DNA from 2 places in the Thalassobacillus hwangdonensis genome. Region 2 is predicted to be linked to the other one. Evidence: riboswitches for the same ligand, from Rfam matches in the RefSeq annotation. Region 2 holds a riboswitch; the other holds the start of a gene.

Region 1 (15,191 bases), on a different contig from region 2:
TCTCCCCATTTCAAACCTTCTGTCGATCGATCCACTGCGTCAACATCACATCCTTGCTGCGCGAGGTAAAGTGCATTTCTTCCTGGACCGCAACCCAACTCCAACACCTTTTGGGGCTGGATCATTTTCTGTTGAAAATAGCTTACTAGATTTTCATCAGGAGCATTGATGAAAAACGGAATTTTCTTATTCCGATCTTTGTAGAATTCATTCCAGTCAAAGGTGCGCTCGGCCATTAACTGGTCATCGAGCATGTTTAAGAGATCATCATATGTACGTATCATTTCCCCACCATCCTCTCACTATATTTTACCATTTTCAGAGGGAGTAATGGTGTCTAAGTGGAGTTTGTATAATAAGTTTCCGAGTTTGTACAAATAGGTGTGAGTTTTGTTTAATAAAGGCTCGCATATGTTAAATAACTGATTCAATTTGTAAAAAGAATATCCAGAATTTTGAAACCCTTTCTTCCGCAAAACGTATATCAATTACAGTTATTAACAGAAAAGGAGGTGGAGCACTTGGATGAAAGACGCCGACAGATTTTATTGACGATTGCCATCATCCTATTTATCAGCAGCTTACTTATCCCATTCGTCGTTGTGTTCTTATTGCAGGATTTATTCTTTACAGACCGATCACAATGGTTCTTCATCACACCAACAACCGCATACATAACCTTCATGGCAGGGATGATGTGGCCAGCTATCGTCATTTTCATTCACTTACTGATCCAGACGAAATATAACTTCAAATCCTATAAGTGGGTGAGCATTGCACTGATTCCATTGAGTATCCCGGTCTTGTTGTTCGGTCTTACGAATTATTACTACTTCGATGATCAAGGAATCAATTACAATCACCTGACCACTACAAATCAAATGACATATGAATGGGACGGATTCAAAGAGGTTGAAAAAATCTATTCGAAAGAAGACGGTACGACAACGCTGGTAGAATATCGTTTTTTGACCAAAAAAGATGAAGAAATCTTCGTACCGGTGAATATGGATTTCAGAAATTATCAATCTAGAATTCTCAAATATTTAGAAGAAAACAAAGTGAAAGTCATCGATTCCATCTGACAGAAAACCCTCAAGGCACAGTCGCCATGAGGGTTATTTGTTTACAGATTCTGAACGGTACGTAAGATATCATCGGACTTTGTTATCACAGAGATCACGGCTACTCCATCCGCTCCTGCTTCAAGAACATCCGCTGCATTCGTTTCATTTATCCCACCAATCCCTACAGTTGGAAGGTCAGGATAAACGTGTTTAACTTTTTCTAAAAAATGGACATCCACAGGCTTCTTAGCATCTTCTTTCGTAGTTGTAGCAAACATGGGTCCAACACCCACATAATCGACTACCTCAATCGGACTTCGCTCAAGTTCAGCCAGATTCGAAATGGAAAGACCGATGATCCGATCAGGAAATCGGCGCCGGAGCTCTTCTGCGGAAAGGTCATCCTGACCAACGTGGATCCCATCTGCTTCTAGAGGATCGACAAGCTCAACATCATCATTCACAAAAAACAAAATGCCATGTTTCCTGCAAATCTCCCTGAGTTTCCTGCCGAGTGCCAATTTTTCAGCACCTTCTAGAGATCCCTGCCCTTTTTCACGATACTGAAAAGCTGTAATACCTGCACGGACAGCCTCTTCCAATACTTCGCAAGAATCTCGATCACAGTTCTGGCTCCCCATCACAAAATACTTTCTTAATTTTGAATACAGGTCTTTGCTCATGCCCGCAGTTCCTTCACTTCTGCACTCAGCGAATCTATGAAAACTGGTACAAAACTGCCTGATCCGTTTACCTCTGCAGATGATGCAGCATGAGCGGCAGATGCACCGTAAAAAGCTACAGCTGTGTAAGCTTGGTCCAATCTACTCCCTGAGGTTGTCAAGCAGGCTGTGAGAATGGAACCGAGCAGACACCCTCCGCCAGTCACTTTTGCGAGAATAGGATGACCAGTTTCATTGATTCGGCATGTCTCTCCATCATGGATGACATCCTTGGCTCCAGTTACGACTGCCACTGTCTTATAGGTCTGTGCCACCTGCTGTGCAATTGCTTCCGAATCCCCTTCGCCAACAGCGTCTACACCTTTTGTTTCTAATTGTTCACCAACCAATGCTCCCATTTCACCAGCATTTCCTTTGATCGCAGTGAATCGGACTTCCTTCAAGAGCTTATCTATCACATTTTTTCGAAAAGAAGTAGCAGCCACTCCTACAGGATCAAGCACTACCGGGATTCCCTTTTCATTCGCTGCCTTACCAGCCTTTATCATGGCATCAACTTCATTTGAAGTGACCGTTCCGATGTTGATCAGCACGCCATCAGCAAGGAAAGCCATGTCCCCAGCCTCTTCCACCTCTTTTGCCATGATCGGTGTGCCTCCGAAAGAGAGCAATCCGTTTGCCGTAAAGTTCATGACTACTTGATTTGTCAGGTGATGAATCAACGGCTGCTTTTCCCGGACCTCCTGTAGTATTTGTTCATTCATAATGAAAAACCTCCTCGCGTGTTGCCCAATGATTTGTTGGTCCGCTACCCTTACCTAGCGAAAAGGAGTGACGGATCGCTGCTGTTACATAATTTTTCGCTTTCTCGACGGCATCCACCAACGGAACGCCTTGGCTTAAATATGCCGTAATCGCTGCTGAGTACGTACATCCCGTTCCATGGGTGTTTTTCGTTTCAACCCGATCAGATGAGAACACATGCATCGTTGTACCATCGAATAAATAATCGATGGCTTCACCTTCCATATGGCCACCTTTTATAAGGGCAGCTCCTGCTCCGAAACTTTTCACGATGCTTTCTGCAGCAAGCTTCATATCTTCAAGTGTCGTAATCTTTTCACCGATGATGTCTTCCGCTTCAGGAATATTAGGAGTGACGATAGCAGTCAATGGCAGCAGATTTTCCCGTAAAAATTGGCGCGCTTCCGGTTGGATGAGCGGGTCTCCGCTTTGGGCTACCATGACCGGGTCCATCACATATGGTGAAGACTCATCTTTGAGCCATTCACCGATTCGCTTCATCATCTCTCGATTGGCGATCATCCCTGTTTTCACTGCATGAACAGGCATGTCAGAACGAATCGAATCCAACTGTGCCTCCAGCATTCCAATCGGAAGGTGGTGAATATCCTGGACACCTGTTGTGTTTTGCGCAACGACGGACGTGATCACGGACATTCCGTAGCTTTTCAATTCCTGAAAGGTTTTAAGGTCTGCCTGGATTCCAGCACCACCACTCGGGTCGGTCCCGGCAATCGTCAGCGAACAGGGGATGCGTCTACTCATTTGATCACCGCCTCATGTGCCGGCCACTGTTCACACGTATAGGCCATTTCCCAAAAAGCCAATTCCAGCTGACAGCTCTTACGGAAAGCATCTTTCATTCGAGTCCGCTCTTTATCAGAAGCTTCAGCTGCCACTTCGTCCAATCGTGCACGAAGCTTGTCTGTCACCTGTTCGACTTCCTGATCCGCATAAAATTGAATCCACTCGTTGAACGGGTGGGCCGTATCCGGGCGATATTTCTCCACCAATTCTTTTCCAATTTCCAAGTACGTCCAGGGACATGGCAACAGTGCACCCAGAATTTCCCCGAGATTGCCGGTATGCGCATGATAAAGCATGTGCTTGACGTAATGGTCTGCTGTCGGTGGTAAGGGATACCCTTGGAGCTCCTCATAGCTCACACCGATCTGTTCGCAGAAATTGTTGTGCGGATGGATTTCACTGTTCAGTACAAACCCGATCTGGTCATTGAAATATGCTATGTCTTCACGCGCTGATGATTTTGCGATTGCCAGTCCATACACATGCATGAAGGCATTCAAATATTCGTAATCCGCTTTGATATAGTGGGTTAATGCTTCTTTCGGTACATCGCCCTTTCCGATTCCATCGACAAATGGGTGATTGAAAATCAGTTGGAAAAGGTCATCATTTTCTTTACGAAGAATTTCAGTGAAACGCATCGTTTTTGCCTCCTCATGTTTTTCAGGAAGCTGCGTTGAGGAAAAGTAAAATGTAGAGAAATAAAGAAGAGTATCTCCCGACTACTTCCCTTACGCAGGCATTATCCTGATCAGGTTCCAAGGGATCAAGGAATCTCCTTATCTCAGCTTCGAAAAGCACCCCTAGTAGTTTCGATGTTTAATAGTTATGAAGTAAGTGTTCCTGTTTTACTCTGGATAGGACCAGCCATCCAAGCATTGCCCCTGTCACACTGCTCACAAGGAATGATGGCATAAAGAAAAACGCTCCGAATGTGGTCCCCATCAGAATTTTTGCATATGGCACGGCGAATAGTGCACCAACTACACCAGTACCAAAGACTTCACCAGCTGCAGCCCATCCCTTTTTACCGAGCTTCTGATACAGGAATCCTGCCAGAAACGCACCAATCATCCCGCCTGGAAACGCAAGCAGCGAGCCAAGTCCGAGCAGATTACGAATGAGCCCGATCATGAACGCAATGATGACGGCAGGCAACGGTCCTAAGGTAATGGCTGCTATTACGTTGACCGCATGCTGGACTGGGTAAGCTTTCGCAATTCCTGCTGGAAACCAAAGGAACTGCGCCCCCAATGTACCGAGGGCTACAAGCACCGCCATCGTCGTCAATAAACGTGTCCGATTTATTTTAAACACCCCCTTTTCAGGAGCCTGCATGGCATCTGGACCGTCGACCAAACAATAAAAAGCCAGGTTCTGTATTAGAACCTGGCTAAATAGGAAAAGTGAATAGACTTTCGTCCAACTACTTCCCTACGCTGGTATTAACCAGATCAGGTCCATAAGAGTCGGAAGCTCATTCGCTTCCTCTCAGCCCATGCATGGGCACCCCTAGTAGTAAATCATTAAGTATTGAATTTTATTTGGTCGTCTTCATCTTAACAAATGAAACAGAGGTTGTCATAGTCATTTAGAAACATTCTGTAAAATCCTTATGCAAACTGTTCTTTCTTACGGTAGACCATCCCATCGGCTGTCGCCAACAGTTCTCCATGCTGATTTTTGACAATCATCCTGTACAGTCCGAGCTTTGGATTCTTCGATTCCTCAGTAGCGGTCGCTGTAACTGTGTCCCCCAGCATCCCAGCACGCATGTAATTCATATTGACGTTGATTCCGACGGCAGTCTGTCCGTACGAATTACTTGCAATCGCAAATACTACATCAGCCAACGAAAAAATGGCCCCTCCATTCGCAGCTCCGTGAAAATTCATATGGTTTTCAGTAATCGTCATCGACGCCTTCGCTTCTCCTTCACCTACATGATCAACGGAAATCCCAAGAAACTTTGCATATGGATCTGCATTCACACGATCGAGTACTGCTTCCTTCATTCCTCATTCCTCCTGTTTTTTCTTAAAGTGTATAGTTAAGGGACATCACGATGATGTCCCTTAAATGGCTTTTATTCTTTCAACATCCATTTACCATCTTTCACTTCAGCAAGTACCATACTGTCTGCTTCCAGCCCATTATGATCTTTGTCACTGAAGGAGAAGATTCCAGTAGCACCTACGTAACCATCTACATCATTTTCCAAGTAGTCTCGAATAGCTTCGCGGTCTGTGGCACCTGATTTAAGCGCTTCTACAACCAACATCAAATTATCGTAACCATAAGAACCGAAGTTGGTTGGTTCACTATCATATTCTGCAGTGTACTCATCGTAGAAACTGGAAATGACATCATACTGCTCGTCATCCTCTGGAATTTGTGTCGGGAAGAGCAGTTTTCCTGTAGGTATCGTCACACCTTCCGCTGCATCTCCAGCCAGGTCGATAAACGACTGTTTTGCAATACCATGGCTTCCAATGTACGGAATGTCCATGCCAAGCTCCTTACTGTTCTTTGCAATAATTGCAGGACCTGGGTTCGTTCCCCAGACAACCATCGCCTGTGCGTCTGAACTATCAATCTTCGTCAGCTGCGTTTTCATATCCGGATCGTCCGTATTATAGCTTTCTTTGATGACGATCTCCATGCCATAGTCGCCAGCAAGTGCTTCCAGCTGTTCGACACCACTTGCTCCGAAAGCATTGGAATCTGCCAGAACAGCAATCTTGTTCATGCCTTCATTCTGCAGGTGCATATAGATTCGCTCGACAGCGTGTGCATCGGAGTGAGGTGTTTTGAATACCCATTTCGATTCTTCGACAGGGGACACGATACTTACCGCAGCTCCTGCAGAGATCAGTGGTACTTCATTGTCCATTGCAATCCCTTTCATTGCCAGGCTTGCTCCAGTAGTCGTCGATCCTACGACAGCCAGGACATCTTCATCATGGATCATACTGTTCATTTCTTCCATTGCTTTTTCCGGCGTCGATTCATCATCTGCCAGAATGATTTCTACCTTCTTCCCATCGATTCCGCCTTCATCATTGATCTTCTTCTCAAGCAGCTTTGTAGCATTCCACTCCGGTTCCCCAAGCGGACTTCCTGGTCCAGTCTTTGAGTAGATTGCCCCGATCTTATACACATCGGAATCCCCTTGAGCTTCTTCATTACAAGCAGTCATTACTGCAGCTACCATGACCATCAACAACAGACTAAGCCATTTTTTCATCCTTACTCCCCCATTCAATTATTTTCAATCAACTCACAGTGTGACCTAGGAAAATCTCTTTCACTTCTGGATTATGTAGTAAATCCTTTGCTCGACCTTCCTGGACAATCGTGCCGTGAGACATGACATAACCACGATCAGCTATTTTCAATGAAGCGCTTACATTTTGTTCAATCAACAGAATGGTCACTCCGAATGCATCTCTCAGTTGCTGGACATAATCCAACACTTCCTTGACGATGAGTGGCGCAAGTCCAAGAGACGGCTCATCCAGTAATAACAGGTCCGGTTTTGCCATGATTGCTCTTGCGATTGCTAGCATTTGCTGTTGTCCTCCTGAAAGTGTACCTGCCAATTGTTCCTTACGCTCCTCTAAAATCGGAAAAAGGTTGAATACCTTATCAATCTCTTTGTTGACCTCTTTCTTGCCTGTCTTTTTGTAATGATGGTAAGAACCAAGCAGTAGATTATCCAACACAGACATCGTACTGAAAACCTGTCGATGCTCAGGTACGAGGATTAAGCGATCATGAACGATTTTTTCCGCTTCCCAACTCGTAATATCCTTATCCCGGTAGGATATCTTCCCGCTTGACGGTTGCAAGAGACCGGCGATATTGTTGAGCATCGTAGTCTTTCCTGCTCCATTCGCTCCTAACAAGGCGACAATTTCGCCTTGATCCACATGCAGGTTCACATCATCAAGGGCCTGAATTGGACCATAACTGAAGGATACGCCTTCTACCTGCAGGATTTTCCCACTCATAAGCTCACCTCCTCCTCTTCTTCCTCGGTTCCGAGATAAGCCTCGATCACACGACGATCATTCTGAACTTCCTTCGGTGTCCCCTGGGCTATTTTTTCCCCTTGGTCCAACACGACAATCTGATCACTGACACGCATCACAAGATCCATGTCATGCTCGACAACAAAGATGGAAACCCCGCGTTTCCTCACCTGGAGGATCAGATCACTCATCGCAGCTGTTTCGTTATGGTTCAATCCTGCTGCAATTTCATCCAGCAGCAGTAGCTTCGGGCGTGTTGCAAGCGCTCTCGCCAGCTCCAACAGCCGTAGCTTTCCTAAAGGCAGATTGCCAGCTTCCACGTCTGCTACATCTTCCAAACCGACGAATTTGAGCTCTTCCCACGCCTGCTCATACATCTTCTGTTCTTCCTTTTTGGCACCAGGAAGCTTGAAAGCAGCGGATAAGATCCCCGATTTCGAGTTCGTATGTAACCCGACCATCACGTTTTCCAAAACCGTCATCCGTTTGAATACTTGCAGGTTTTGAAACGTTCGAGCAATTCCCAACGGAGCAATTTTGTAGGACGGGAGGCGATCAATCCGTTTTCCATCAAACCAGATTTCCCCTTCTGTAGGTGGGAAAATGGAAGATACCATGTTAAACAACGTACTCTTCCCAGCACCGTTCGGTCCGATCAGACCGACAACGTTCCCTTCTTCAAAGGAAAAAGTGATATCCTTGTTGGCTACCACGCCACCAAACTTCTTTGTTACCTGTTTCACTTCCAGTAGATTAGGCACTCTGATCCCCCTTTACAGTACTGACATTCGATTTTTTCTTCGCCGAGGAATGAAACACCTGTTTCAGTTTGCCTGAAATAGCTGGAATAAGGCCCTGCGGAAGAAAGATTACGACCAGCATAAGAATCAACCCATACAGGACATGTTCAAAATCGCTCGTAATAAAGGAGATTTGTGAACCTAACGTCTGGACGAACGAGCTGATTGCAGTAATCAGCAATGCTCCGAAAACCGCTCCCCAGACTGTAGTAGCACCACCAAGTACAACCATCGTCAAAAACAATATCGAACCATCAAGTCCGAATGAGCCAGGTGAAATGCTGTAGGACATGTGTGCAAACAACCATCCCGCTACTCCAGCGAACATCGCACTGATGATGAATACCTGCATTTTATATCGCCCTGTATCCACTCCCATCGAGCTTGAAGCGACTTCACTATCGTGAATCGAACGCAATGCGCGTCCCACTCTCGAATGAATGATGTTCAGGGAAAGGATGATAATGACTAAAGCAATTGCCCAAACAAGGTAGTAGTACCCGATTCCCTGTCTGAAGGTAAATCCGAACAACTCAATTTTTGGAATGCCGTAAAACCCGGACGCTCCATTCGTCAAGCCCTTCCATTCCACCAGCAATACATGGATGACGATTCCGAATGCCAATGTTGCCATCGCCAGGTAATACCCATGAAGTCTTGCCATTGTATGTCCCAGAACATATGCAATGAGGCCAGGTACGACAATAGCTATGATCAGTGACACCCATGGACTCAATCCGTATGTAGCAGTCAAAATAGCTGTTGCATATGCGCCTACCCCATAAAATGCTGCCTGCCCCAATGAAATTTGTCCTGCAAATCCCATCAATAAACCAAGACCTACGGCAACGATCGTATAGATACCGGCGAATGTCGCTTTTGTGATCATCAAGGAAGTGGAGAGCAGAAAGGGTAGAATGATGATCAATACAGTGAATGCTGCTACCCCTTTCCAGCTCATCTGTTGCATACCAATCCGTTTCACTTACAGCCCTCCTTTTCCAACATTCTTTTCGCCTAGTAATCCATACGGACGAATCAAAAGAATCATCAATACGAAACCGAATGCGATTGCATCTTTCATCCCTGAACTTATGAATCCGGCACCAAGTGATTCGATCACTCCTAGAAGCAATCCACCAAGTACAGCACCAGGGGCACTTCCAAGTCCACCAAGAATCGTTGCGGAAAAGCCTTTGATTCCGAGCATGACACCCATGTCATAGGCAGGGAAGATAATCGGAGCAATGACCAGACCGGCCAATGCGCCAAGACCTGCACTTAAGGCAAACGAGAATGAAGACATTTTCTTCGGGCTGATCGCCATCAGCTTTGCTGCCATCGGGTTTACCGAACATGCACGGAAAGCTTTACCAAGCATCGTCTTCTCAATCATCAGGAATAATCCCGCAACGATGATCAGCATGAACACCATTACCCAGATGCTCTGAGGGGTGATCGAAGCTCCCATTACTGAAACAGGTTCATCGCTCGCAAAGGAAGCAACTTTCACAGAATCCTTGCCCCATACCATGCTGGCAATCCCGCGAATGAAGATTGCAGCACCGATGGTAAGGATGATCAAACTAAGTGCATCTGCACCTTTCGCTTTTCTGACAATCGTCAGTTCCAATAACCACCCGATCACCACCACGATGGCTATCGTCGATAAAAACGCGAACAAATATGGCAGCCCAAGGTTCAATAAGGAATACATCGTCATCCCGCCAAGCATGACGAACTCACCCTGAGCCAGATTAATAACTTTGGTTACGCTGTAGATGGTGACAAAACCGAGCGCAACTATTGCGTATATACTTCCGATTGTTAATCCGGAAATCAAAAATTGCATCGAATCTCCCATCAACATCCCCCTTTCATATAAACCGAGCCTGTCAAGTTAAACTTGGAGCGCTTCATTTGTGCGGTCCACTATCCGGACTGCCTTACCTTGTGATCGCGGAACCGATTTTGGTCCAAGCACTTTAACATCCACAGACACTAAACAATTATTTTTCATTACCTTTTGAATATGTTTCGCCAGCTCTTTCACATCCGGGTGGTTAAGGTCTTCTTGAATCGTTGCATAGAATCCGTCATCCACTTCCACCTGCAGTTCCACATGCTGCATGCTGCCTTTCTTCAATAGATGCAGCTGATAATGTGGGACAATTCCTTTTACAGTAAGCAGATAGTGCTCGATTTCAGATGGGAAGACGTTGACACCGCGAATGATCAGCATATCGTCAATTCGTCCTTTTACGCGTGACATTTTAATGGTCGTACGTCCACATTTACACGTTCCGCGCGTTAGGGAAGCGATGTCACCAGTCCGATAGCGGATGACAGGAAATGCTTCCTTCGTCAAACTGGTAAACACAAGCTCACCATCCTGCCCCTCTGGAACAGGTTCCATCGTTTCCGGATCAATGACCTCAGCCAGGAAATGGTCCTCTGCAATATGTAAACCATCCTGCGCTTCATGACATTCCATGGCGACTCCAGGTCCTAATACTTCACTCAAGCCATATATGTCACATGCTTTTATGTCGAATTTTTCTTCAAGGGTACGACGCATTTCTTCCGACCACGGTTCAGCACCGAAAACCCCATACTTTAATGAAGTTTTACGTGGGTCCTTGCCCGCATTTTCCATATGTTCAGCGATATTCAACAAGTAGGATGGCGTGCCACATATGACGGTCGGCTCGAAATCTTCGATCAATGTGATCTGCCTGTCCGTATTTCCACCTGAAACAGGGACCGTTGCCATTCCAAGTTCTTCACTTCCACAGTGAAGACCGAGTCCGCCAGTAAACAACCCATACCCATATGCATTGTGAAGGACTTCGCCTTTCTTACCACCTGCAATTGAAATCGCCCTTGCAACGAGCTCTGACCACATGCAAATATCATTCTTCGTATAGCCAACAACCGTCGGCTTCCCACTCGTGCCTGAAGATGCATGAATCCGCACCAGTTCGCTACGGTCGACGGCAAACAAACCGAATGGATAATGATTCCTCAGGTCCTGCTTGACCAGAAACGGCAGCTTCCTCAAGTCATCCAATGACTTTATATCCTCAGGTTTTATCCCTGATTCATCAAATTTCTCCTTAAAAAAAGGCACATGCTCATACACACGCCGGACTGTTTCCTGTAATCTGTTCAACTGTAAGTCCTTCATCTTTTCCGGTGAAGCGCTTTCAATTTCGTGTAAAATCATTTTGAAAAAATCCCCCTATCCTTTGCTATTAAGATATAACGTTTATAGAACGACATATTAAATTGTTGTAATTATCTCTAAATTTAACGTTTAAACTTGCTAAAGTCAACATCATTTTAGGAATTTTCTGAAAATACACAACCTTTTCTAAGTCCCTTGAACAAAACAAAAAGAACCCCGGCTAACCGAGGTTCCCCTTCCTACTATTCCTTTTTATCTCTCTGTCTGATTCGTTTAGTAGCAGTAGCAGGCACCTATGATGATCAACAAGATAAACAGCACTACGACTAATACGAACGTTTCATTTCCTCGTCTACGGCAGCCATACATTGGTGCAGTGTACATAGGCCTTGGTGGCATATTCGCACCCATTACTGGCGATGCATTGACGTTGGCACCCATTACAGGCGCAGCATTATTTGCATACATGGTCGTGCTCCCCTTCCTCTCTTGTGTATATTCACTACATTATACTCACCTAGTATCAAATGGGACCGTTTCAGGGAGAAAATGGGTGAACGCCTTGTCAGTCAGGAAAGGAAGAATTGCTTAAGAAATGCGAGATAATGCAAATAACAGATCGACGTCTGATTGTGATGAAGAACCGGAGCCTGAATTTTGTAGCCTGAACGATACGATGGATTAACAGAAAGCTGAGCCAACTGCTGAAAAGAGGGATGGGTAATTAAATTGGTAAAATAAGCGGACGTTGTACTGCCTTCATACCGTTGTTCATTCAAAAATTCGATCATCTCATCGGCCGTCCTTATTCCAAGACCATGGCCAAAGAAGTTATCATCGGTCATCGCTACAGCATTCTCTCCTCTGAACCATGGCAGCGCAGGGCTGAAGTCCGGATTCGCAAAATAAACGATATCACCAGGAATGTATTTATTACCATAATACGTTTGGAGACCAAGGTCTGTGTCTGTGTGCCAGCTGTACAGATACAAATCTCGAAAATAGTAATCGAAGCGAGCACGATCCAGACTCTTCAGAACAGCATGATAGATGAGGATCACACAGGCGGTTGCACATTCAAAGGCATACTGTGGACTGTTTTGAAAAATGTCCGAGATCGCATCAGAAGGAGAAACATCCGGTCTCAAACGGAATCCCCCTTCAGATGTAAGTATCCAATACATAGGGTTGCAGCGGGCATACTGGAACGTTGTGAAGCCCGCTTCACTTTCATTCATGAGATTTGCACTATCAATGATGTTTTTACGGAGGGTAAGTTCGAATAATAGGTCTTGTTTAGAGGGATAGGAGTACACGTTATCTGCACTTGATATATGCTCGGCTATTTTATTTTCGATCGTGCTGACTTTCAATTGATTTGGCTGAATCGTCTCTCCGGATACCTGGATCATCCAACTCCCCCTTCAGGCAGGGCTTTTAGCTAGTTTATTCGCGCGGAGGTGTAAACATGTTGGACTTCTGTCCAATTAAAAAAATCCACTCACCTTGTGTGAGTGGAACCAAAAAACTGATGGAGTATAGCGGGCTCGAACCGCTGACCTCTACACTGCCAGTGTAGCGCTCTCCCAGCTGAGCTAATACCCCGTATTCAAAAATATGCCAACAACCAGTATTATATAATGCAGCTCAGAAGTTTGGCAAGCACATTTCGTTCGCCTTTTCATTGAAATTACCGCTATACTTGGTAGGTATGATTTATTCTATTGCAAAGGGTGAAACAATGAAAAAAATCTGGCATTCATACAAACATTCTTCTTTCTTATTGAAGATGACAATTGGTTTCTTACTCGGTATCCTCGTCGGAATTTTGCTCGGCGAAGATGCACAGGTACTGAAACCGTTCGGCACAATTCTGATCAACTTGCTAAGCATGATCGCCATCCCGGTCATCTTCCTGACGGTGGTGCTTGCGGTCAACCAAATGCGCCCAGGTCATCTTGGACGTCTTGGTGGAAAGCTATTGCTTTATTATGGAGCGACTACTGCAGGGGCAGTTTTGATCGGCGTTGCGCTTGCGTTGTGGATCAATCCTGGCGAAGGGCTTTCTTTGCCTGATGCACAGGTCGATAAGCCTGCAGCACCTGCATTCTCTTACGTTCTGCTGAACATTGTCCCGAGCAATCTGTTCGAGGCATTCGCTTCAGGTCAATTGATGGGAATCCTTTTCCTGGCACTGATCATCGGGTTGGCTCTTAACACGATGCGCCATTCAGACGAAGAAAAGCTGCGCCATTCGGGAGGTACACTATACCGAGTCTTCGATGCAGGTAATCAGTTGTTTTTCCTTTTATTGAAAGGCATCCTGCTTTACGCACCAATCGGGATCTTCGCCATCAGTGCATCATCTTTCGGGAATCAGGGATGGGAAACATTCCAGTCGCTGATTGAATTCACAGGCGTATTCTACCTTGGTGTCTTCCTGTTATGGATTTTCGTGTACACTGCATTCATCAAGTTTTCCAAAATGGGGATCCGTGAATTCTTCGTAAAGACCAAAGATGCTTATTCTACGGCATTCTTCACCTCAAGCAGTCTGGCGTCATTGCCGGTTGCTATCGAATCTGCTAAAAAAGCAGGTATTTCCGAGCGGATCGCAAACTTTTCCCTTCCTATCGGTGCCGTCTTCAATTCAGATGGTGGTGCGCTTCGGATGGGTGTATCGATTGTCTTCGCGGCAAATGTCACTGGACTCGAGCTGTCCACGATGGACTTCCTGACAATCGTACTTGTAGGTACGCTTCTATCGATTGGTACAGCAGGAATTCCAGCTGCTGGTCTTGTCACCTTGTCAGCGGTGCTGACGATGTTCGACCTGCCACTTGAAATCGTTGCACTGATTGCCGGGGTCGATGTCTTGATCGGCATGGCAGGAACTGCTTCCAACGTCATCGGTGATATCGTTGGTGCAGCAGTCATCAACCGTTCGGAAAAGAAAAATGACTTACAATCAGCTGAAAGCTGAAGAAATCCTTGCTGTCACCGGACAGCAAGGATTTCTTTTTTAAAATATATGTTCAGCATGTTGCTCAGTATTTTCTTTCCTTCCTGAGTTCCAATTGACTCCGGATGAAATTGTACACCTTCAATCGGATACGTTTTATGACATATGCCCATAACCTCCCCATCCACCGTAACAGCAGACAGTTCGAAACAATCAGGCAGCGACTTCAAGTCGACGGTCAACGAGTGATAGCGCATCGCTTCTGTTGGTGATTTCAGTCCTTGATAAATTCCGGTCCCCTCGTGATGGATGAAAGAAGACTTTCCGTGCATCAGCTTTTCTGAACGGATTACTTTTCCACCGAACGCTTCAGCAATTGCCTGATGGCCAAGGCACACTCCGAAAATCGGAACCTTCCCTTTAAAGTGCTCGATGATCCGTTTCGTCTGCGGTGCATCACTTGGTGAACATGGACCTGGCGAAAGGAAAATCAACTCCGGTGCTTCTTTTTCAATTGCTTCAATCGTTGCCTCGTCATAGCGTTCTACTCTTATCTCCTGGCCCAGTTCACCTAAATACTGGACCAGATTATACGTGAACGAATCATAGTGATCGATCATATAAATCATCTGCTCTACTCCTCTCTGCTATCCTCTGCTCACCTTCACTCACTCTACTAAACTGCGAACTTCTTCATAAAAACGCTCTAACGACTTCGGATTATTTTCTTCCAGCCCATCCAGTTCCTCTTCTATCAGGCGGATGATTTTACTGCCGATGATCACCCCATCGGCATGCTCCCGAATCAGGTGGACATGCTGATTCGTTGAAATCCCGAAGCCGACAG
Region 2 (15,191 bases):
CTCCGTCATCAAAAATACACGGATGCCGTCAATCTGCTGCTCGACGTTCCCTCCAGTGATTACGATGCGTCCGCTCACTTCTTCTCCAGGAAGGAATTGATCTTTCTCCAGCTGTAGGTCCACCTTTGCTGCGCCTACCCCCATACTTGCCATCATTTTCTTAAACATATACTCACCTCATTTATTTTTTGTTGAGACTTTTGAATGACTCCTTTTTAAATCTATTCTGCAAGTCCGTGGAATTTCCCTTTTTACTGTCACCACTTCAAATGTTTTATTTTTTCCATTATGGGAATCTTGTCTATGAAAACAAACCTAGAAAGGATGTTAGGAAATGAAGCCTTTTTTAAGAGAATACACAAATGATGAAAAATTGATGGAAGACGTAAAGAAAATTAAAGAGGAAGGCATAGATAAAAACCATGTCTATGTGCTGTCCCATGATGATGATCGTACAGAAAGGATAGCTAAAAACGCGGGCGCAAATACAATCGGTTTTTCCGAGCAGGACTTCAAGAGCGCAGTCGGAAACCTGTTCAGTAAAAAAGGTGATGAATTGAGGACGAAACTTCAGGAAATCGGATTCTCCGAGCATGAAGCAGAAACATACGAAGAAGATATGGACGAAGGAAAAGTACTATTGATCGTAACAGATGATAAAGCTAGCCGTTTATTTGCATAAGTGAAAGACCCGATCAGATTCTGATCGGGTCTCTTTATTTAGACTAGGTTCCAGGGCGGGAAATTGAGGTTCGCCCGTAAATCTAGATTTTCGCTCATAAATCAGAAATTCCGCTCACAAATTCGAAATATCGCTCATAAACACCTCAAAACCGCTCACAAACCTGAGATTTCGCCCATAAACACCAGAGCCCAGATCAAGCACCAGCATTAAAATCAATAAGTGGTGAACCAGAACAGCTTCTGAATTCGATATGTCGCATTTCTAAGGAACGTAAGGTTATCCTGATATTCATGATAGTCGGCAGTGTAGTGACCGTCTTCATTCGACCAGATCCTGTTGAAATAAGCGTTGACCTCCTGGAATACTTCTTCTTCAGATGGTCCGGTTATTTTCACATCCGCTTCCAAATTCAGATCGTCCAGATTCCGGTTCGTATAGTTGGCGGATCCGCCAATAATCACATCTTCTTCCGGCTTATCAACATATAACAATTTGGTGTGGAATTGTTCGATATTGACATCGTACCACCTGAGATTCATATTCTCACTGTCCAGGTCATTCAGTTCACTTGCAACAGGCAAGTTCGGCAGCCCTGTCTTCTCATGGCCAAAGGCTGTTTTATTCGGGTCCATCACGATATTGACTGTAGCTCCCCGTTTAGCTGCATCCTTCAATAATTCAATCACTGTCCGATCGGCAAGGTAATACATTCCAAGCCAGACGGTGTCCTCTTCTTTTACATTCTCAAGGGTTTCAATCACCCCATCATAGATTTTACCTTCTGTAAGGAATTGTGCCTTTAAAGGTCCGGAAGTCTCTTCGAACTCGAGTTCATCAATATCAGGAAAGTCCGCTTCGCCTGAGTAATCAACAACCGCTTTTTCTGCTTCCAGAATGTCCTTGATGATCGGTCCTGTCACTTTGAACGAAACGTTTTCATGGAAACCACTCGCATTGTGCGGGTTAGCCGTCTGAACGATCGCAGCGTCTTCCGTTACCAATACTTTACGGTGATTCGCTTTGATATTCATCAATTTCATATAAGACCGCAATGTGACATCGGGGGCATTTTTAGCGAAAGGATTGGCAATCCATCCGTCACCCTCCTGACCGAACCATTGGATGAATGTACGCCACAGTGATGAATATAGAGGATTCGAGTCGCGCAGCTCATTCAGATCCGTAATGACAACATCGACCCCATTATCACGCAGTCGATCGATCGCTTTCGATTCATAAGAGTGATACACCGTATTTACCGGGTCCGTGATGAACACGGCCTTCAAATCCGGATGCTTCTCTTTCTGTGCTATGATAGCATTTGTAAGATTTTCAGATATTTCGGGGAAATTATATTTCCCATCGGTATATCCATTGAACAAAAACATATCTGCTACGATGAATTCCTCCGCTTCCCCGATCGTCCTGTACAATTCCTGGAACACCTGTCGCTCCTGGACATGCTCACCAGCCGCATTTTCGTATGTCAGATCATAAAAGAACTCGATATCATTCAGCTCATGAACTTCGCCTTCATAGGAAATCCCATCCGGTAACGGTTTGAATGCTGTATGATATGCAATGACAACTCCTAAGTAAATCATGAATGCGATAAGTACCCATACTTTCTTCTTCTTAAAAAACCTGCGTATCCGCCCCAAACATTCCGCCCCCATTTTCGTATTATATCTACCTTCTATTTACACCAATAAATGGAGATTCAAACATGGGTAATTATTCCTCAGACGAAGCACATGAATTGCATAAGAGTTTCCCATCAACATGTTCTCCATCCAAGAAGCCATCCCGGCAATATACATTGTTCCCACATCGCTCACATTCACCGACAAGTTCGATCATCGACAGGCTCCTTCCTTTCGACTTCTTTTTATCTACACTAACACAAAAGCCTCCTCACCAAGGGTGAGAAGGCTTGATCGTAAGCTTATGCCTGATTTCTTACTTCATTCGTATTCGTATAGGTTGAAACGTTATCGTTATTCAATAAGATCCTTGGCTGCTTGGCAAACAGGAAGCCAAGTCCGATCGCACAGATGATGGCAGATGGAAGCATGTAGGATCCATTGTAGACAAGAGAATAGATCCAGACAGGTCCTTCTGCATACTCTGCAAAAAATACGATTCCTGCAATATAGTGAGCAAGAAACCGGAACGTACTGCCTACAAAAATCCCCAATGAAACATATGTCCAGAACTTTTTCATTTTCTTCTCGCGCAATGCATTACGCACACCTGCTGCAAATAGACCAGCCAAGCCTAGTACCGTAAAGGCAAAACCATAATCGATGAGCCCTTGAAGCGGCGTATAGATCTGTCCTCCGGTCAATACTTGGAACAAGCCGTATAAGAAACCGGAAAGCAATCCACCTTTAATTCCCCATCGGAACGCGACGAGGAAAATCGGGATCATCGCAAAGGAGATCGATCCTCCTTGAGGCAGTTTCACCGCTGGAATCAAGTCCAGCATCGTCGCCATCGCTGCAAAGATGGCAACCTCCACCATGAATAGTACTCGCTTATTTCTCATTTGTTCCCACTCCCCTTAATTTTTGGCAACAAAAAAAGCAATGCCAAGGGGAAGCTTCCTGATGGACGGGTCCCGTAAATGCATTGCACCATCAAAAAAGCCACCATTCCTACGCTAGAATTAACTAACAGGTTCGAAGGGTCTGAACGGATGTCCACTCTCAGCCATTAAAGGCTCCCCTTGAGGGCTTTGAAACCTATGCTTTTTTTGCTTATATCTATTATAACAAATCACAGAACCTAATCAACGTTGATTAATAAAGCTGATTGAATACTTCGGCAACCTTCTCTACTACAAAGCTGCTCTGGCCTCTGTCTTTCACATCTTCCACCATCATGGCAATGAGCAGCTCAGGTGATTCAGTTGGATACCCTACGAACCAGCCATTCTCTTTTCCATCTTCATCATCTTTTGAAGTTTTCAATTCGGCTGTACCTGTTTTGCCTGACAATCGAATATCGGCTTCTGCTGCGTCTCCTGCTGTGCCTGCAGAATCATTGACCACTCCATCTAAAGCTTGGCGGATTAAGTCCGAATACTCTGTATTCATTGCATTCTCTTTCCATATTGCAGGAGTGCTTTCACCGGATAACAGGACAGGCTCCAGTATATTACCTTCATTGAATAATGGTGTATAGCTCGCAGCCAGATGAAGTGACGACATTTCCAGTTCACCTTGACCATAGGATGTATCCGCCTGAAGCACTTCACTTGTCAATTCATTGTTGCTGGACACCTGGGAAGCTTCTACCGGATAACCTTTTGAAGGAGTTTCTGTGAAACCGAACCTTTTATACGCATTTACAAGCTCTGAACCTTCCATCCTTAGTGCTGCCCGTGCGAAAAAGATGTTATCCGAGCGGATTAAAGCCGTTTTCACGTCCACTTCACCATCTAAGCCGTGGACACGTGTAACCGAATTACCGCCCCATGACTCATCTTTTTTCCAAGTTGAGCCTTCAATCGTCATCGTCTCCTCAGGTTTGATTGCTCCATTTGAGAGCAGAATCGCTGCACTGATCGGCTTTAAAGTCGATCCAGGTGCGTAGGTAGCAGCAAACCGATTCAAATTGTTTTCATTTGTAGGCATTTCGACGTTCTGTGCCGCTTTATTCGGATCGAAAGCAGGCGTACTTACGAGCGCCTTCGTTTCACCGGTCTGAGGATTAATGGCAGCTGCATGTCCGGTATCTCCTTTCAACGATGCATACAGCTCATTTTGAATAGTCGTATCAATGGTAAGGGTGACATCTTCTCCATTGGTGACTGGTTTTTCAGCTATAGTCACTTTACTGGTCTTTTCCTCTTCACTTTCCGTCTCACGTTCTGCATAGATCGTGTATCCAGGTGCACCATGGAGCTTTTCTTCATAAAGTTGTTCCACGCCTCTTGCACCGATCTTACTGTTCGCGTGATAATTCACCGCCGTTTCTTCATCCATATTATCAAGATCTTCAGCCGTAATCGGTGCAACATAACCGATCAGGTGTGCCGCTGCTTTTCCTAAGGGATAATAGCGAATATTCGGCTCTTTTTTCCAATCAATTGGTGCGATTTCTTTAGCATCATTCAGCAACTCTTCCTCTGAAGGGTGGACATTCCTTAATGGTACCAACAGGTGAGGCTGCACCCAGCCCGCATTCAATGCCTTGTCAATCTGTTCCACACTCAGTCCCAGGACAGATGCGATTTCTTCTTTTTCCTTCTCCTCATCAGTGAACCTTTCAGGTACGACACCGACACTATAAAAGTCTTCATTGATGGCAAGTCCATTTCCATTCTTATCGAAAATTTCTCCCCTGACTGGGTCCACCTTATTCAAACCAAGCTTTTCTCCATTAGCGATCTGCGGGAAGATATATCCCCGATCCCATGTTACATTCCAAGTCATTTCTTCACTTTCTTCATCAATTGGCTGCTTGACCATTGCAGCTTCATAATCAAATGTTATCTTACCAGCCATCGAATTCATTTCCACCTGGAAAGGAATACGAACTTCCTTTACATCTTCTTCCCTTTCTTCTTCGGGTGGTGTGTCATCAAAGGACACCTTTACATCGGTGATCTTAAAATCATCATAGACTTTTTGAAAATATGTAACAGCTTCTTCTTTACCATATGTTTCTCTGGCATTGTTGCTGATCATTTCATACATGTCTTCGAACTTCTGCTCTTCCCAGAGAGAAGTATATTCGGAAAACCTTTCCTCAGGAGTCACTTCTTTTTCTTCCTCCTGACATGCAACTAATAAGAAAAACGATAGAATCAGTACCATCATACTAAGAATACGTCTCATGATATCCTCCTTCTGGAAACTTGATGATTCTATTATCTTATCATATTTCATTGGAGGGTTGTGATTTGACACTAGTACGTTGCATCGCTAAAGTATATGGAGGACTTATACTCATCATGAATGGAGGTTTACGATGCAATCGAACAACAGGAATAAGCGTGCATTTTTGCCATTTATTTTGTTCTTAGCATTATTCTTAGGCTCTGGTATTCTTACTGGAGATTTTTATAAAATGCCGATACTTGTAGCAGCTCTGTTAGCTGCCGGTTTTTCATTAGCCCAAAATAGAAAGAAACCGTTGATGGAAAAGGTAGAGGAATTCGCTAAAGGCGCTGGCCACCCGGATATCATGATCATGGTGTTCATCTTTATTCTTGCAGGTGCATTCTCGGAAGTGGCCACCCAAATGGGAGCAGTCGAATCAACAGTCAATTTGGCGTTGAGTGTGCTGCCACAAGGTCTTATCATTGCCGGGTTGTTCATCATCGGAGGGTTTGTGTCGATTTCGATGGGTACTTCCACCGGTACGATTGCTGCACTGGCTCCAATCGGAGTAGGAATCAGTGGTGAAACAGAAATTTCACTAGCCCTTTCCATGGCAGCTGTCGTCGGAGGTGCAATGTTCGGGGACAACCTTTCGATCATATCGGATACAACGATTGCAGCTGTCCGGACACAGAAAACGGAAATGAAGGACAAGTTCAAAGTCAACTTCTTCATCGTCCTTCCAGCAGCTATCGTGACAGCCGTCCTGCTTGTAGTATTCACTTTTGGAAGTACTGGTTCAGTAGAAGCAGAATCCTTTGTATGGTACAAGATCCTCCCTTACCTCGGAGTGCTGGGATTTGCCATTGCAGGTCTGAATGTGATGCTGGTGCTTGCTGGTGGTATCCTTCTCGCTGGAATCATCGGGCTAATGGATGGCAGTTTCGGCATCAGTGGTTTTACAGGAGCAATGACAGATGGAATCAACAGTATGGCTGAACTGATCTTCCTGACGTTGCTTATCGGCGGAATGGTTGCGATGCTTCGGAATAATGGAGGACTTGAGTACCTATTGAGTGTCATGACGAAACGGATCCGTTCCAAAAAAGGTGCCGAACTAAGTATTGCTGGTTTAGTGAGTTCCACGAACCTGTCTACTGCGAATAACACGATTTCGATCATTACGACTGGTCAACTGGCAAGAAATGTTTCTGATCAATATGGAATCGATCGCAGAAAAACAGCAAGCCTGCTGGATATCTTCTCCTGCAGCGTCCAAGGGTTGATTCCATATGGAGCTCAGTTACTGGCAGCGGCTCAGTTCGCGAAGATTTCACCAGTGGAAATCATCCCTTACTCTTTCTATCCGATTCTCATTGCGATCTCCGGCTTGATTGCAATCTTTATCGGTTACCCGAAATTCAAGAAAACCGTAAACAATTAATAAGAAGCTTGAGCTCTTTCATACAGGGCTCAAGCTTTTTTTCTTTGGCTCTATGGGTCCTTGCCAATTCAGTGAAAAAGGGCGGCGGGGAAACTACTCGCTTTCCTATGGGGGAGCTGGCGAGCCTCCTCGGTCGTTTTACTCCCTGTGGGGTCTCGCCTAGGCCCTTCTCCCATGGGAGTCTCGCAGTTTCCCCGCCACCCTCTGTTGTTTGTAGTTAACGCCCCTGCCACTGTATGATTTTTAAAAATTTCAGGTTAGAAGAATTGTAATTCGATGTTTCAGTAGCCTGACAAGTGTAAGAAAACTATCTACATTTTATCTGTGAGTACATGGCAACAAAAACAAGTGCAGTAAGAATAAACACTTAACAGAAATTGTAAGATAGTAAAAAGCTAGATAGGGGTGAATGGATGAAAAATGTTTTGATTTTCGCAGACCCAGGTGTGGATGATGCATTTGCACTGATGTATGCCTTACTTCATCCAGAAATAAATATTACCGGTATCGTAAGCGGCTACGGTAATGTCAGCCAAGTGGATGCACTGAAAAACGCAGCCTATCTACTTAACTTAGCTGATCGGAAGGACATCCCGCTTATTAGCGGGGCAACGGGCCCCCTCTCCGGAACACCACCGGAGTACTTCTATAATATTCACGGTGAAAAGGGACTCGGCGGAATAGAACCCCTCTATCCGAGTCCTTCTTTCCTGTATCCTTTTCCAACGATATTCGATATCATTTCCACGTACAAAGACGACCTGACGATCGTTAATTTATCCCGCATGACAACACTTGCGATGTGTTTTCTGCAGCCGAACAACAACCTTCAAGATGTTGATGAAATAATCGTGATGGGAGGGGCATTCCTCGTACCAGGAAACGCCACTCCTCTGGCTGAAGCGAACGTTTACGGCGATCCGGATGCTGCGGAAATCGTTGCAAGAAATGGGCAGCAGCTTACGTTTGTACCACTGAATATCAGTAATCGTGCCGTCATATCCAAAGAAATCATCAAGTATGTAAAACAATTCCCAACTCCCTTTTCCTCCATCATCGAGCCGATTTTATCCTACTACAGTAAACAGTACAAACCGATTCTTCCCACAATAAACGGTGCTCCACTGCATGATGTCACGCTTTTATCCTACCTTTTGAACAAATCCCGTTATTCTGTCGTTCAAAAACAGATCTTCGTCTTAACAGCCGGTCCATCGAAAGGGATGACCTACGCAGATTTCAGAGCTGTACCCGAACCACTACCTTTCTATCCTATAAATAAAATGATTCTAGATTTTGATGCAGGCTGGTTTGTTCAGGACTTTATCAACGTTTTATCCGGCCAACAAAAAAACGCGTAGAATAGCCGCAGCTATTCTACACGTATAGTAAACTTACATTTTTGATACGATTTCTGCTAACCAGGCGGTCAATACCGCGGCATACGTTCCGACGACATTACCTACGATTCCCATCAACAATCCTACGGGAGCCAATGCTGGTTGGAATACGGAAGCTACTACCGGTGCGGAACTTGTCCCACCGATGTTACCCTGAGACCCGACAGCCACGAAGAAAAGTGGTGCACGAAGCAGTCGTGCCATCATGAAGATAATGATGATATGGATGGCAAGCCAAACGACACCCATCAGAATGTATGCAGGCGCTTCAACTACTGCTGCCAGATTCGCTTTTGCGCCAATCGTAGTCAATAATAGATAGATTCCTGCATAACCGATGTTACTTGCACCGTAATCATCTAATTTACGTACCTTTGTGAAAGAGAAGAGTATTCCTACAAGGGAAATGATCATAATCGTCCAAGTCCCCGCTGAAAGGACAGAGGTTTCCGGTAATTGTTCAGCAATTTTACGAACAACATAAGCTACTCCGAAACCAAGCCCAATGATACCAAGTAATTGAGGGACTTCAAGTGGCTTTGCACGCTTTTGTGCAATTTCACCAATTTGAGCGTTGATCTTCTCGACCACGCTATTATCCGCTTTGTTCCATTTATTGAACTGTGTCTGGTACCCTGCCAGTGCGATCATGATTCCCATCCAGCTGTAACCAACAACTGTATCGACGACGATGATCGGCGTCAGTACATCCTGCGGGGTTCCGGTTGCCTCTACCAAAGCTGCCATATTCGCAGAACCACCGATCCAGCTACCAGCTAGAGCCGCTACGCCTGTCCATGCATCTACCGGCAACCAAGGCTGGAAGATAGCAAGCGCGATTGGACCACCAAGTACTACCCCGACTGTACCTGATAGGAAAAGGAACAACGCCTTCGGTCCCAAACGCAATGTAGCCGGTACATCTGTAGATAGTAATAAAAGTAATAATCCAAACGGTAAAATATACACCGATACGAAATCATACAAAGCAGAGCTTGAAGGAGTGATTCCAAGCGTTGTAGATAGCATCGGTAAAAAGTATGCCCAAATCAATGGCGGCGCATAGTGGAAGAATTTCTGTACTTTTGGCTGCTTCCACTGTGCGAGCATGAAGACTCCACCCACCAGGGCTGATAAGTATGCAAGTAGACCCATAGGGTCTGTGATCAATGCGGTAGAAATATATACCCCATTCATAAGCACCTCTCCTGTCTATATCTAGATGTTTAGATTGGAAGTATATCATAGCGGAAAGGGTTTTCATCAATATTCATAATTGCAAAATTATTCACCAAAGTGAATATTCAGTAAAAGCTTTGTAACATTTAGCCGGCTTTATCATGTAACAAAACAAAAAATCCTTATTTTTCAATAAGGATTTTACAGGAATGTTTGAGCAAACCTATCATCCGGAAGCTCATTTTGGATACAATTTCCGATGACGCTTGCTAACTCATCTATTTTCGTTTTCGATTGGACGGAGGCGGTCATTTTCGTCTCATTATCGACCAGGTTCCAATCTAACCGGTAACCGGATCTACCTGCCATGCAGCGGATGAATTCCCGCTGGGCACGCCCATTCCCTTCTCTGAATGGGTGGAGAACATTGATTTCCGCCATATAGTAAGCTGCACGTTTTGCAAAATCCGTCCGCAACAGACCATCCAAATAGTTCTCTTCCTTCAACTCTTTGAAGATACGGTTAGCTTCAGGTACGATGAATCTTGCATTTGCAAAGGAAAAAGTTCCTTTGCCGATGTTTTCTGTTCTGATTTCACCTGCAAATGGAAAAATATCCCGAAAAATATATCTATGGATTGCTTGCAGGTGTTCAAGATCAAAAGCACCTTTTACAGGTCCATTTTGGAGCGTCAGCAATCTTCTGGCTGTATATGCGACTTCCATAAGTTCAAGATCTTTCGGATCTTTTATATCAAAAAGATTGATCAGCACGTCTGTACCGGGATAACAATAGGAAGAAGTGTGATTATTCACTTACGCTGCAGTCTCATGATCTGCTTTTTGAATTCGTGGAAGGAAATTTCACCACTCGCTTCCTTCAACACGATTCGCTGTACTTCGTCAGAGACCTCCATCCCTTCCATTTCAATCGTCGCCTTTACTGACTTGAACTGTTCTTCCAACTGATTCATAACTAGCCTCCTGAAAGCATCACATGTATCCTTATTATACCATATTTACAGCCCCGATACACGATCCTTCACTCAATCGTGACATAGGAGGGATGCGCTGTAATGTAATACACTTCCCCTTTGCTGTTCAACACTTCAAGTTGATATCCACTCCCCACTTTACGTTTTCGCTTTACCGTAGGGAAGCCTTGACCAAGCGTTACATAACCGAATACATCCTTGTCTTCCCACGAGGGTTTATTATAGAAACGTAACTTTCCATCGTAAATCGATGTTACACTCATACCTTCATAGATGGACCTTTCCTTATCACCCTCAACCTTATTCATAAATCCTTCCCAATCATTGAGCAGCCTTCGGGGACATCTTTTCCCACTCCAATGTCTATGCGGAACAACGTTTTGGAGTGGAATGCCATAGCGAGCCATCAATGTCCGAATTAATCGCACTGCACGAGTAACAGCATTCTCGAAATCTCCATCCTTGTTTTCGCAGATTTCAATTCCTATTGAATTGAGATTTCCATGACCTCTTCCATCACCTGCATGCCAGCCGATCTCATTTTCTGGTAAATGCTGAATGACTTCTTTTTCATCCACCGTAAAGTGCCAGCTTACGATCCGGCTCCCATCTTGCAATCTTAACAAATAGTCACTGTGAGCTTGTGCATCCGCACCTTCCGCTTCATTCCCCGTTGTATGTACGGTAATATAACGGGCATTCATTGCTATTCCCGGTCTGGACGGATGACCGACAGGCAGTATATGTTGTTTCATTCCACCACTCCTTTCACTTCTATAATCGAAAAGTTCCTGGAGATTGGTGGCAATGAAAAAGTTTTCCAGATATTCTACTATTATCAATATTTTTCCTATATACTTTAATTAATACCTTCATTACAGGAGAGGATTTACATGCAGAGTCTGTTAAAAAAAGCTGCACTGGTAATATTAGCTGTATATGCTGTCAACGCCGTCCTTGTAACGTTTTTCGGTTCTGGATTCATCCACCATTCCAAGTTTTCCATCCTCATGCTGCTGATATGTGCCATTTATTTTGTAGGAAGTGAACTGCTTGAAGGGATCATCCGTTTCAGTCGGAGCACGCTTCATCGATTGCGAACAAAAAACAATTAATACATAGCGATCAACGCTTGAATAGCTGCTTAAGCAATAATTTTTCCCAACTCCGCCACGACAGAAGTGTTTTACTACCCATCATCACCTTCACACCTTTTCCGACAGGACGAAACAGTTTGGTAGTACGTTTTTCTTGTAGGATTTCTACGATCAATCTTGCTATTTCTTCTGGATCGCCATGTGTTTCTGAGCTTGTTTGAAACTCCCGCTGCAATGCTTCCATGTAGAAACGGTAGGGTGAACTTTGCTGCTGTGCTTCATCCGGGATGTGCGTCCCAGTTGTCCATATGTTCGTTTTGTACGAGCCTGCTTCAATCAGCGCAACCTCCACTCCGAAAGGCTTCACCTCCAATCGCAGACTTTCCGTCCACCCTTTCAATGCATGCTTTGATGCTACATAAGGCGATAACCCCGGGAACCCTACCCTTCCACTTATACTGCCAAGATTTATGATTTTCCCATACCCCTGCCTGCGCATGATAGGAAGAACGAACTGAGTCACGGCTACTGCACCGAAGAAGTTCGTATCAAATTGCTTTCTGAATTCATCTACACCCACTTCTTCTGTAAACCCACCGACCGCGATCCCTGCATTGTTGATCAATCCCGCAACACTTTCCTCACCTTTCAAGGATGCTCCAAACTGCTGAATCGAGTTATGATCCGTCACATCCAATTGCCTGAAATGAATCCTATCCCGGATTGCTTTGTCTTCCTTTTCAAATTGATTAGCTTTCTCCAAATTCCGCATCGTTGCCAGCACCTCGTAACCTTCTTTCGCACAGGCTACTGCAGTCAAATATCCAAATCCACTTGATGCACCAGTAATGATTACGACACCCTTCTCCATTCAATCACCCTTTCAATTTCTTAAACTTTTCCATCTTCCACCAATGAATGACACCCTCATAAAATCCAGAAACGTTTCGAAATTTTCGAATACGAAAACAATTAGCAAGATTAGAGCTTTTTCTGAAAGTATTGTTCGACAATTTAAAAATCTCTATAATTGACTATTGTTCAGAAAATTAGGAGGGATCATTGGATGTCAGCACATCTCGAGAATCTACCCCAAGGAAAAAAACATCCTAAGGGACTCTACTTACTATTCATAACTGAGCTATGGGAACGTTACAGTTACTATGGCATGCGCGCCATGTTAATCCTGTATCTGACTTATGAATATGTAAGCGGCGGATTGGGAGTAGATCCGCAAACCGCAACACTTATATACGGAATTTATACAGGTACCGTTTATTTCACTCCGATTATCGGAGGCTATTTGACGGACAAGTTCATGGGACTCAGGACCGCCATCACCATCGGTGGTATTACGATGGCAGTCGGGGACTTCACCATTTTCCTCACTCATTCAGAAATCGGTTTGTATGCAGGTCTTGCATTACTGGTCATCGGTAATGGATTCTTCAAACCCAATATCTCAACGTTTGTCGGTGAACTCTATCCGAAAAACGATAAGCGTAAAGATTCTGCGTTCACTATTTTCTACATGGGAATCAACATAGGAGCTTTTATTGCACCACTTGTAGCAGGTTTCCTTGCTGAGGACCTGTTCGCAACAAGGATGGCAGATGGCACAATGCACTACGGATTCCAGTGGGCATTCCTTGCTTCATCCATAGGTATGGTGCTCGGTCAGGTGATTTTCAACTTGTTCAGTAACCGCTACTTCGGTGACCTTGGTAAAAAACCGATGCGAACTGTAGCTACGACATACGATAAAGGACCGATGACAAAAAAGGAAAAGCAGCGGACTAAAGCTATATTGATCCTTGCATGTTTCATCGTATTCTTCTGGGCTGGATTCGAGCAAGCCGGAAGCTCGTTTACTCTTTACACAAAGAACTTTGTCGACCGTGATCTATTCGGATATACCGTTCCGATCTCCTGGTTCCAGTCTTTGAATCCATTATTCATCATCATTCTTGCACCAATCCTTTCAGCTGTTTGGCTTAAAATGTCCAAATCGAAACACGGCGACTTGAATATGACTACGAAGATGGCCATCGGTATGATGCTGCTTGGGGTCGGATTCCTCATTTTGATTCCGGCTGTCATGCAATCAGGCAGTGACGAAGCCAATCCAATCAAGATAAATATGGCGTTCATCGTCATGACGTACCTGTTCCACACACTAGGTGAACTATTCCTTTCGCCAGTAGGATTATCACTTGTCAGTAAGGTAGCTCCAATCAAGATCGCTTCCTTATTAATGGGTGTCTGGATGGCAGCAATCGGAGTTGCTAACTACGTCGCCAGTGCGCTTGCATCGATGACCGTTTCATTAGGTTACATGGAAATATTCGCTACAATCGGAATTTCAGTAATCATTCTAGGATTCATTCTCTTGGCAATTTCCAAGAAGCTTGTCTCTATGATGGCAGATGAAAATGATCCAACTATGGAACAACCGAAAGAACAACTGGCAAAATAACTTCAAATGAACGTTAACATTAAGCTTGTAGAGAACTCCAATGTTTTCTGCAAGCTTTCTTTTATTTTATTCTTGTGATAGAACCATTTTTCCTCTATGTAAAAAAAATGAACCCCAATGACGAACTACATCAGGGTTCAAATAATCATAATTATATGAAAAGCAGTAGACTCAGCGCCATCACTGCCATGCCACTCATAATTCCGTAGATGGACAGATGCGCTTCATCATATTTTTTCGACGCCGGCAACAGTTCATCCAGAGAAATGAAAACCATGATTCCTGCCACACCAGCGAAAATAACACCGAACATGACATCGTTCAGAAACGGCATCAATATCAAATACGCTACAATTGCCCCTACCGGTTCTGACAACCCGGAAAGGAATGACAATTTGAATGCTTTCTTCTTATCTCCTGTTGCAAAATAAATAGGTACAGAGACCGCTATTCCCTCGGGAATATTGTGAATTGCAATTGCCGCAGCTATCGCAAACCCTAGATGAGGGTCCTGGAGGGCAGCTGTAAATGTTGCAATTCCTTCAGGGAAATTATGAATTGCAATTGCTAAGGCTGCAAAGGTCCCCATCTTAAGTAACGCATCGTCTTTAACCGGTCCATCAGGTGCTTTCTCCATATCTTCCACTTTTTTGACTTCATGCGGATTCGTTTTCTTAGGAATAAACCGATCGATCGCTGCAATCAACAGCATTCCTCCAAAAAAGGCACCTACAGTCGACCAATTTCCTAATTGCGGACCTAAGGCATCAACAAGAGAATCCTTCGCTTTGAAGAAGATTTCAATCATGGAAACATAGATCATGACACCTGCAGAAAACCCTAACGCGAAAGATAAAAACCGTGTATTCGTGGTTCTCGTGAAAAATGCGAGCACGCTGCCTATACCGGTCGCCAAACCAGCCATAAGTGTCAGTCCAAATGCTATCAATAACTCTTGACCCAACATTCTCCGCTCCTTTTAAAGCAATCTTCCCCCATCTTATCTCTTATATTGGACAAGGGCAACTTTTTGAGCTTAGCGCTCATAGCTATATGGTATGCAGGTCATCTGATTTTGGAATAAAT

The links. A riboswitch is a leader RNA that binds a small molecule or an ion and turns the genes downstream of it on or off. The one in region 2 is predicted to bind thiamine pyrophosphate.
Positions count from the first base shown of each region.
Region 1: it holds a riboswitch for thiamine pyrophosphate, as region 2 does, so the genes downstream of both, tenA (thiaminase II) here and thiT (energy-coupled thiamine transporter ThiT) in region 2, are expected to answer to the same signal.

Region 1 is NZ_JBHTKL010000006.1:101,090-116,280, forward strand. Features, by position in the region: gene ACFQ2J_RS15965 (class I SAM-dependent methyltransferase) at 1-284, opposite strand, end outside; gene ACFQ2J_RS15970 (hypothetical protein) at 522-1,085, shown strand; gene thiE (thiamine phosphate synthase) at 1,127-1,750, opposite strand; gene thiM (hydroxyethylthiazole kinase) at 1,747-2,514, opposite strand; gene thiD (bifunctional hydroxymethylpyrimidine kinase/phosphomethylpyrimidine kinase) at 2,507-3,319, opposite strand; gene tenA (thiaminase II) at 3,316-4,002, opposite strand; TPP riboswitch at 4,072-4,176, opposite strand; gene thiW (energy coupling factor transporter S component ThiW) at 4,181-4,669, opposite strand; TPP riboswitch at 4,776-4,885, opposite strand; gene ACFQ2J_RS16000 (hotdog fold thioesterase) at 4,975-5,376, opposite strand; gene ACFQ2J_RS16005 (ABC transporter substrate-binding protein) at 5,448-6,608, opposite strand; gene ACFQ2J_RS16010 (ABC transporter ATP-binding protein) at 6,637-7,374, opposite strand; gene ACFQ2J_RS16015 (ABC transporter ATP-binding protein) at 7,371-8,156, opposite strand; gene ACFQ2J_RS16020 (branched-chain amino acid ABC transporter permease) at 8,149-9,180, opposite strand; gene ACFQ2J_RS16025 (branched-chain amino acid ABC transporter permease) at 9,181-10,059, opposite strand; gene ACFQ2J_RS16030 (phenylacetate--CoA ligase family protein) at 10,096-11,421, opposite strand; gene ACFQ2J_RS16035 (YjcZ family sporulation protein) at 11,656-11,850, opposite strand; gene ACFQ2J_RS16040 (protein-glutamine gamma-glutamyltransferase) at 11,952-12,794, opposite strand; tRNA gene ACFQ2J_RS16045 (tRNA-Ala) at 12,915-12,987, opposite strand; gene ACFQ2J_RS16050 (dicarboxylate/amino acid:cation symporter) at 13,124-14,365, shown strand; gene ACFQ2J_RS16055 (anthranilate synthase component II) at 14,380-14,973, opposite strand; gene trpA (tryptophan synthase subunit alpha) at 15,013-15,191, opposite strand, start outside.
Region 2 is NZ_JBHTKL010000001.1:318,318-333,508, reverse strand. Features, by position in the region: gene ACFQ2J_RS01795 (sporulation protein) at 1-168, opposite strand, end outside; gene ACFQ2J_RS01790 (general stress protein) at 335-682, shown strand; gene ACFQ2J_RS01785 (phospholipase D family protein) at 898-2,346, opposite strand; gene thiT (energy-coupled thiamine transporter ThiT) at 2,631-3,233, opposite strand; TPP riboswitch at 3,323-3,424, opposite strand; gene ACFQ2J_RS01775 (penicillin-binding transpeptidase domain-containing protein) at 3,487-5,529, opposite strand; gene ACFQ2J_RS01770 (Na+/H+ antiporter NhaC family protein) at 5,663-6,958, shown strand; gene ACFQ2J_RS01765 (nucleoside hydrolase) at 7,372-8,319, shown strand; gene ACFQ2J_RS01760 (DUF819 family protein) at 8,353-9,555, opposite strand; gene ACFQ2J_RS01755 (Fic/DOC family protein) at 9,739-10,353, opposite strand; gene ACFQ2J_RS01750 (antitoxin VbhA family protein) at 10,350-10,511, opposite strand; gene ACFQ2J_RS01745 (peptidoglycan recognition protein family protein) at 10,580-11,287, opposite strand; gene ACFQ2J_RS01740 (hypothetical protein) at 11,426-11,647, shown strand; gene ACFQ2J_RS01735 (SDR family oxidoreductase) at 11,658-12,500, opposite strand; gene ACFQ2J_RS01730 (peptide MFS transporter) at 12,696-14,105, shown strand; gene zupT (zinc transporter ZupT) at 14,257-15,072, opposite strand; gene ACFQ2J_RS01720 (GNAT family N-acetyltransferase) at 15,171-15,191, opposite strand, start outside.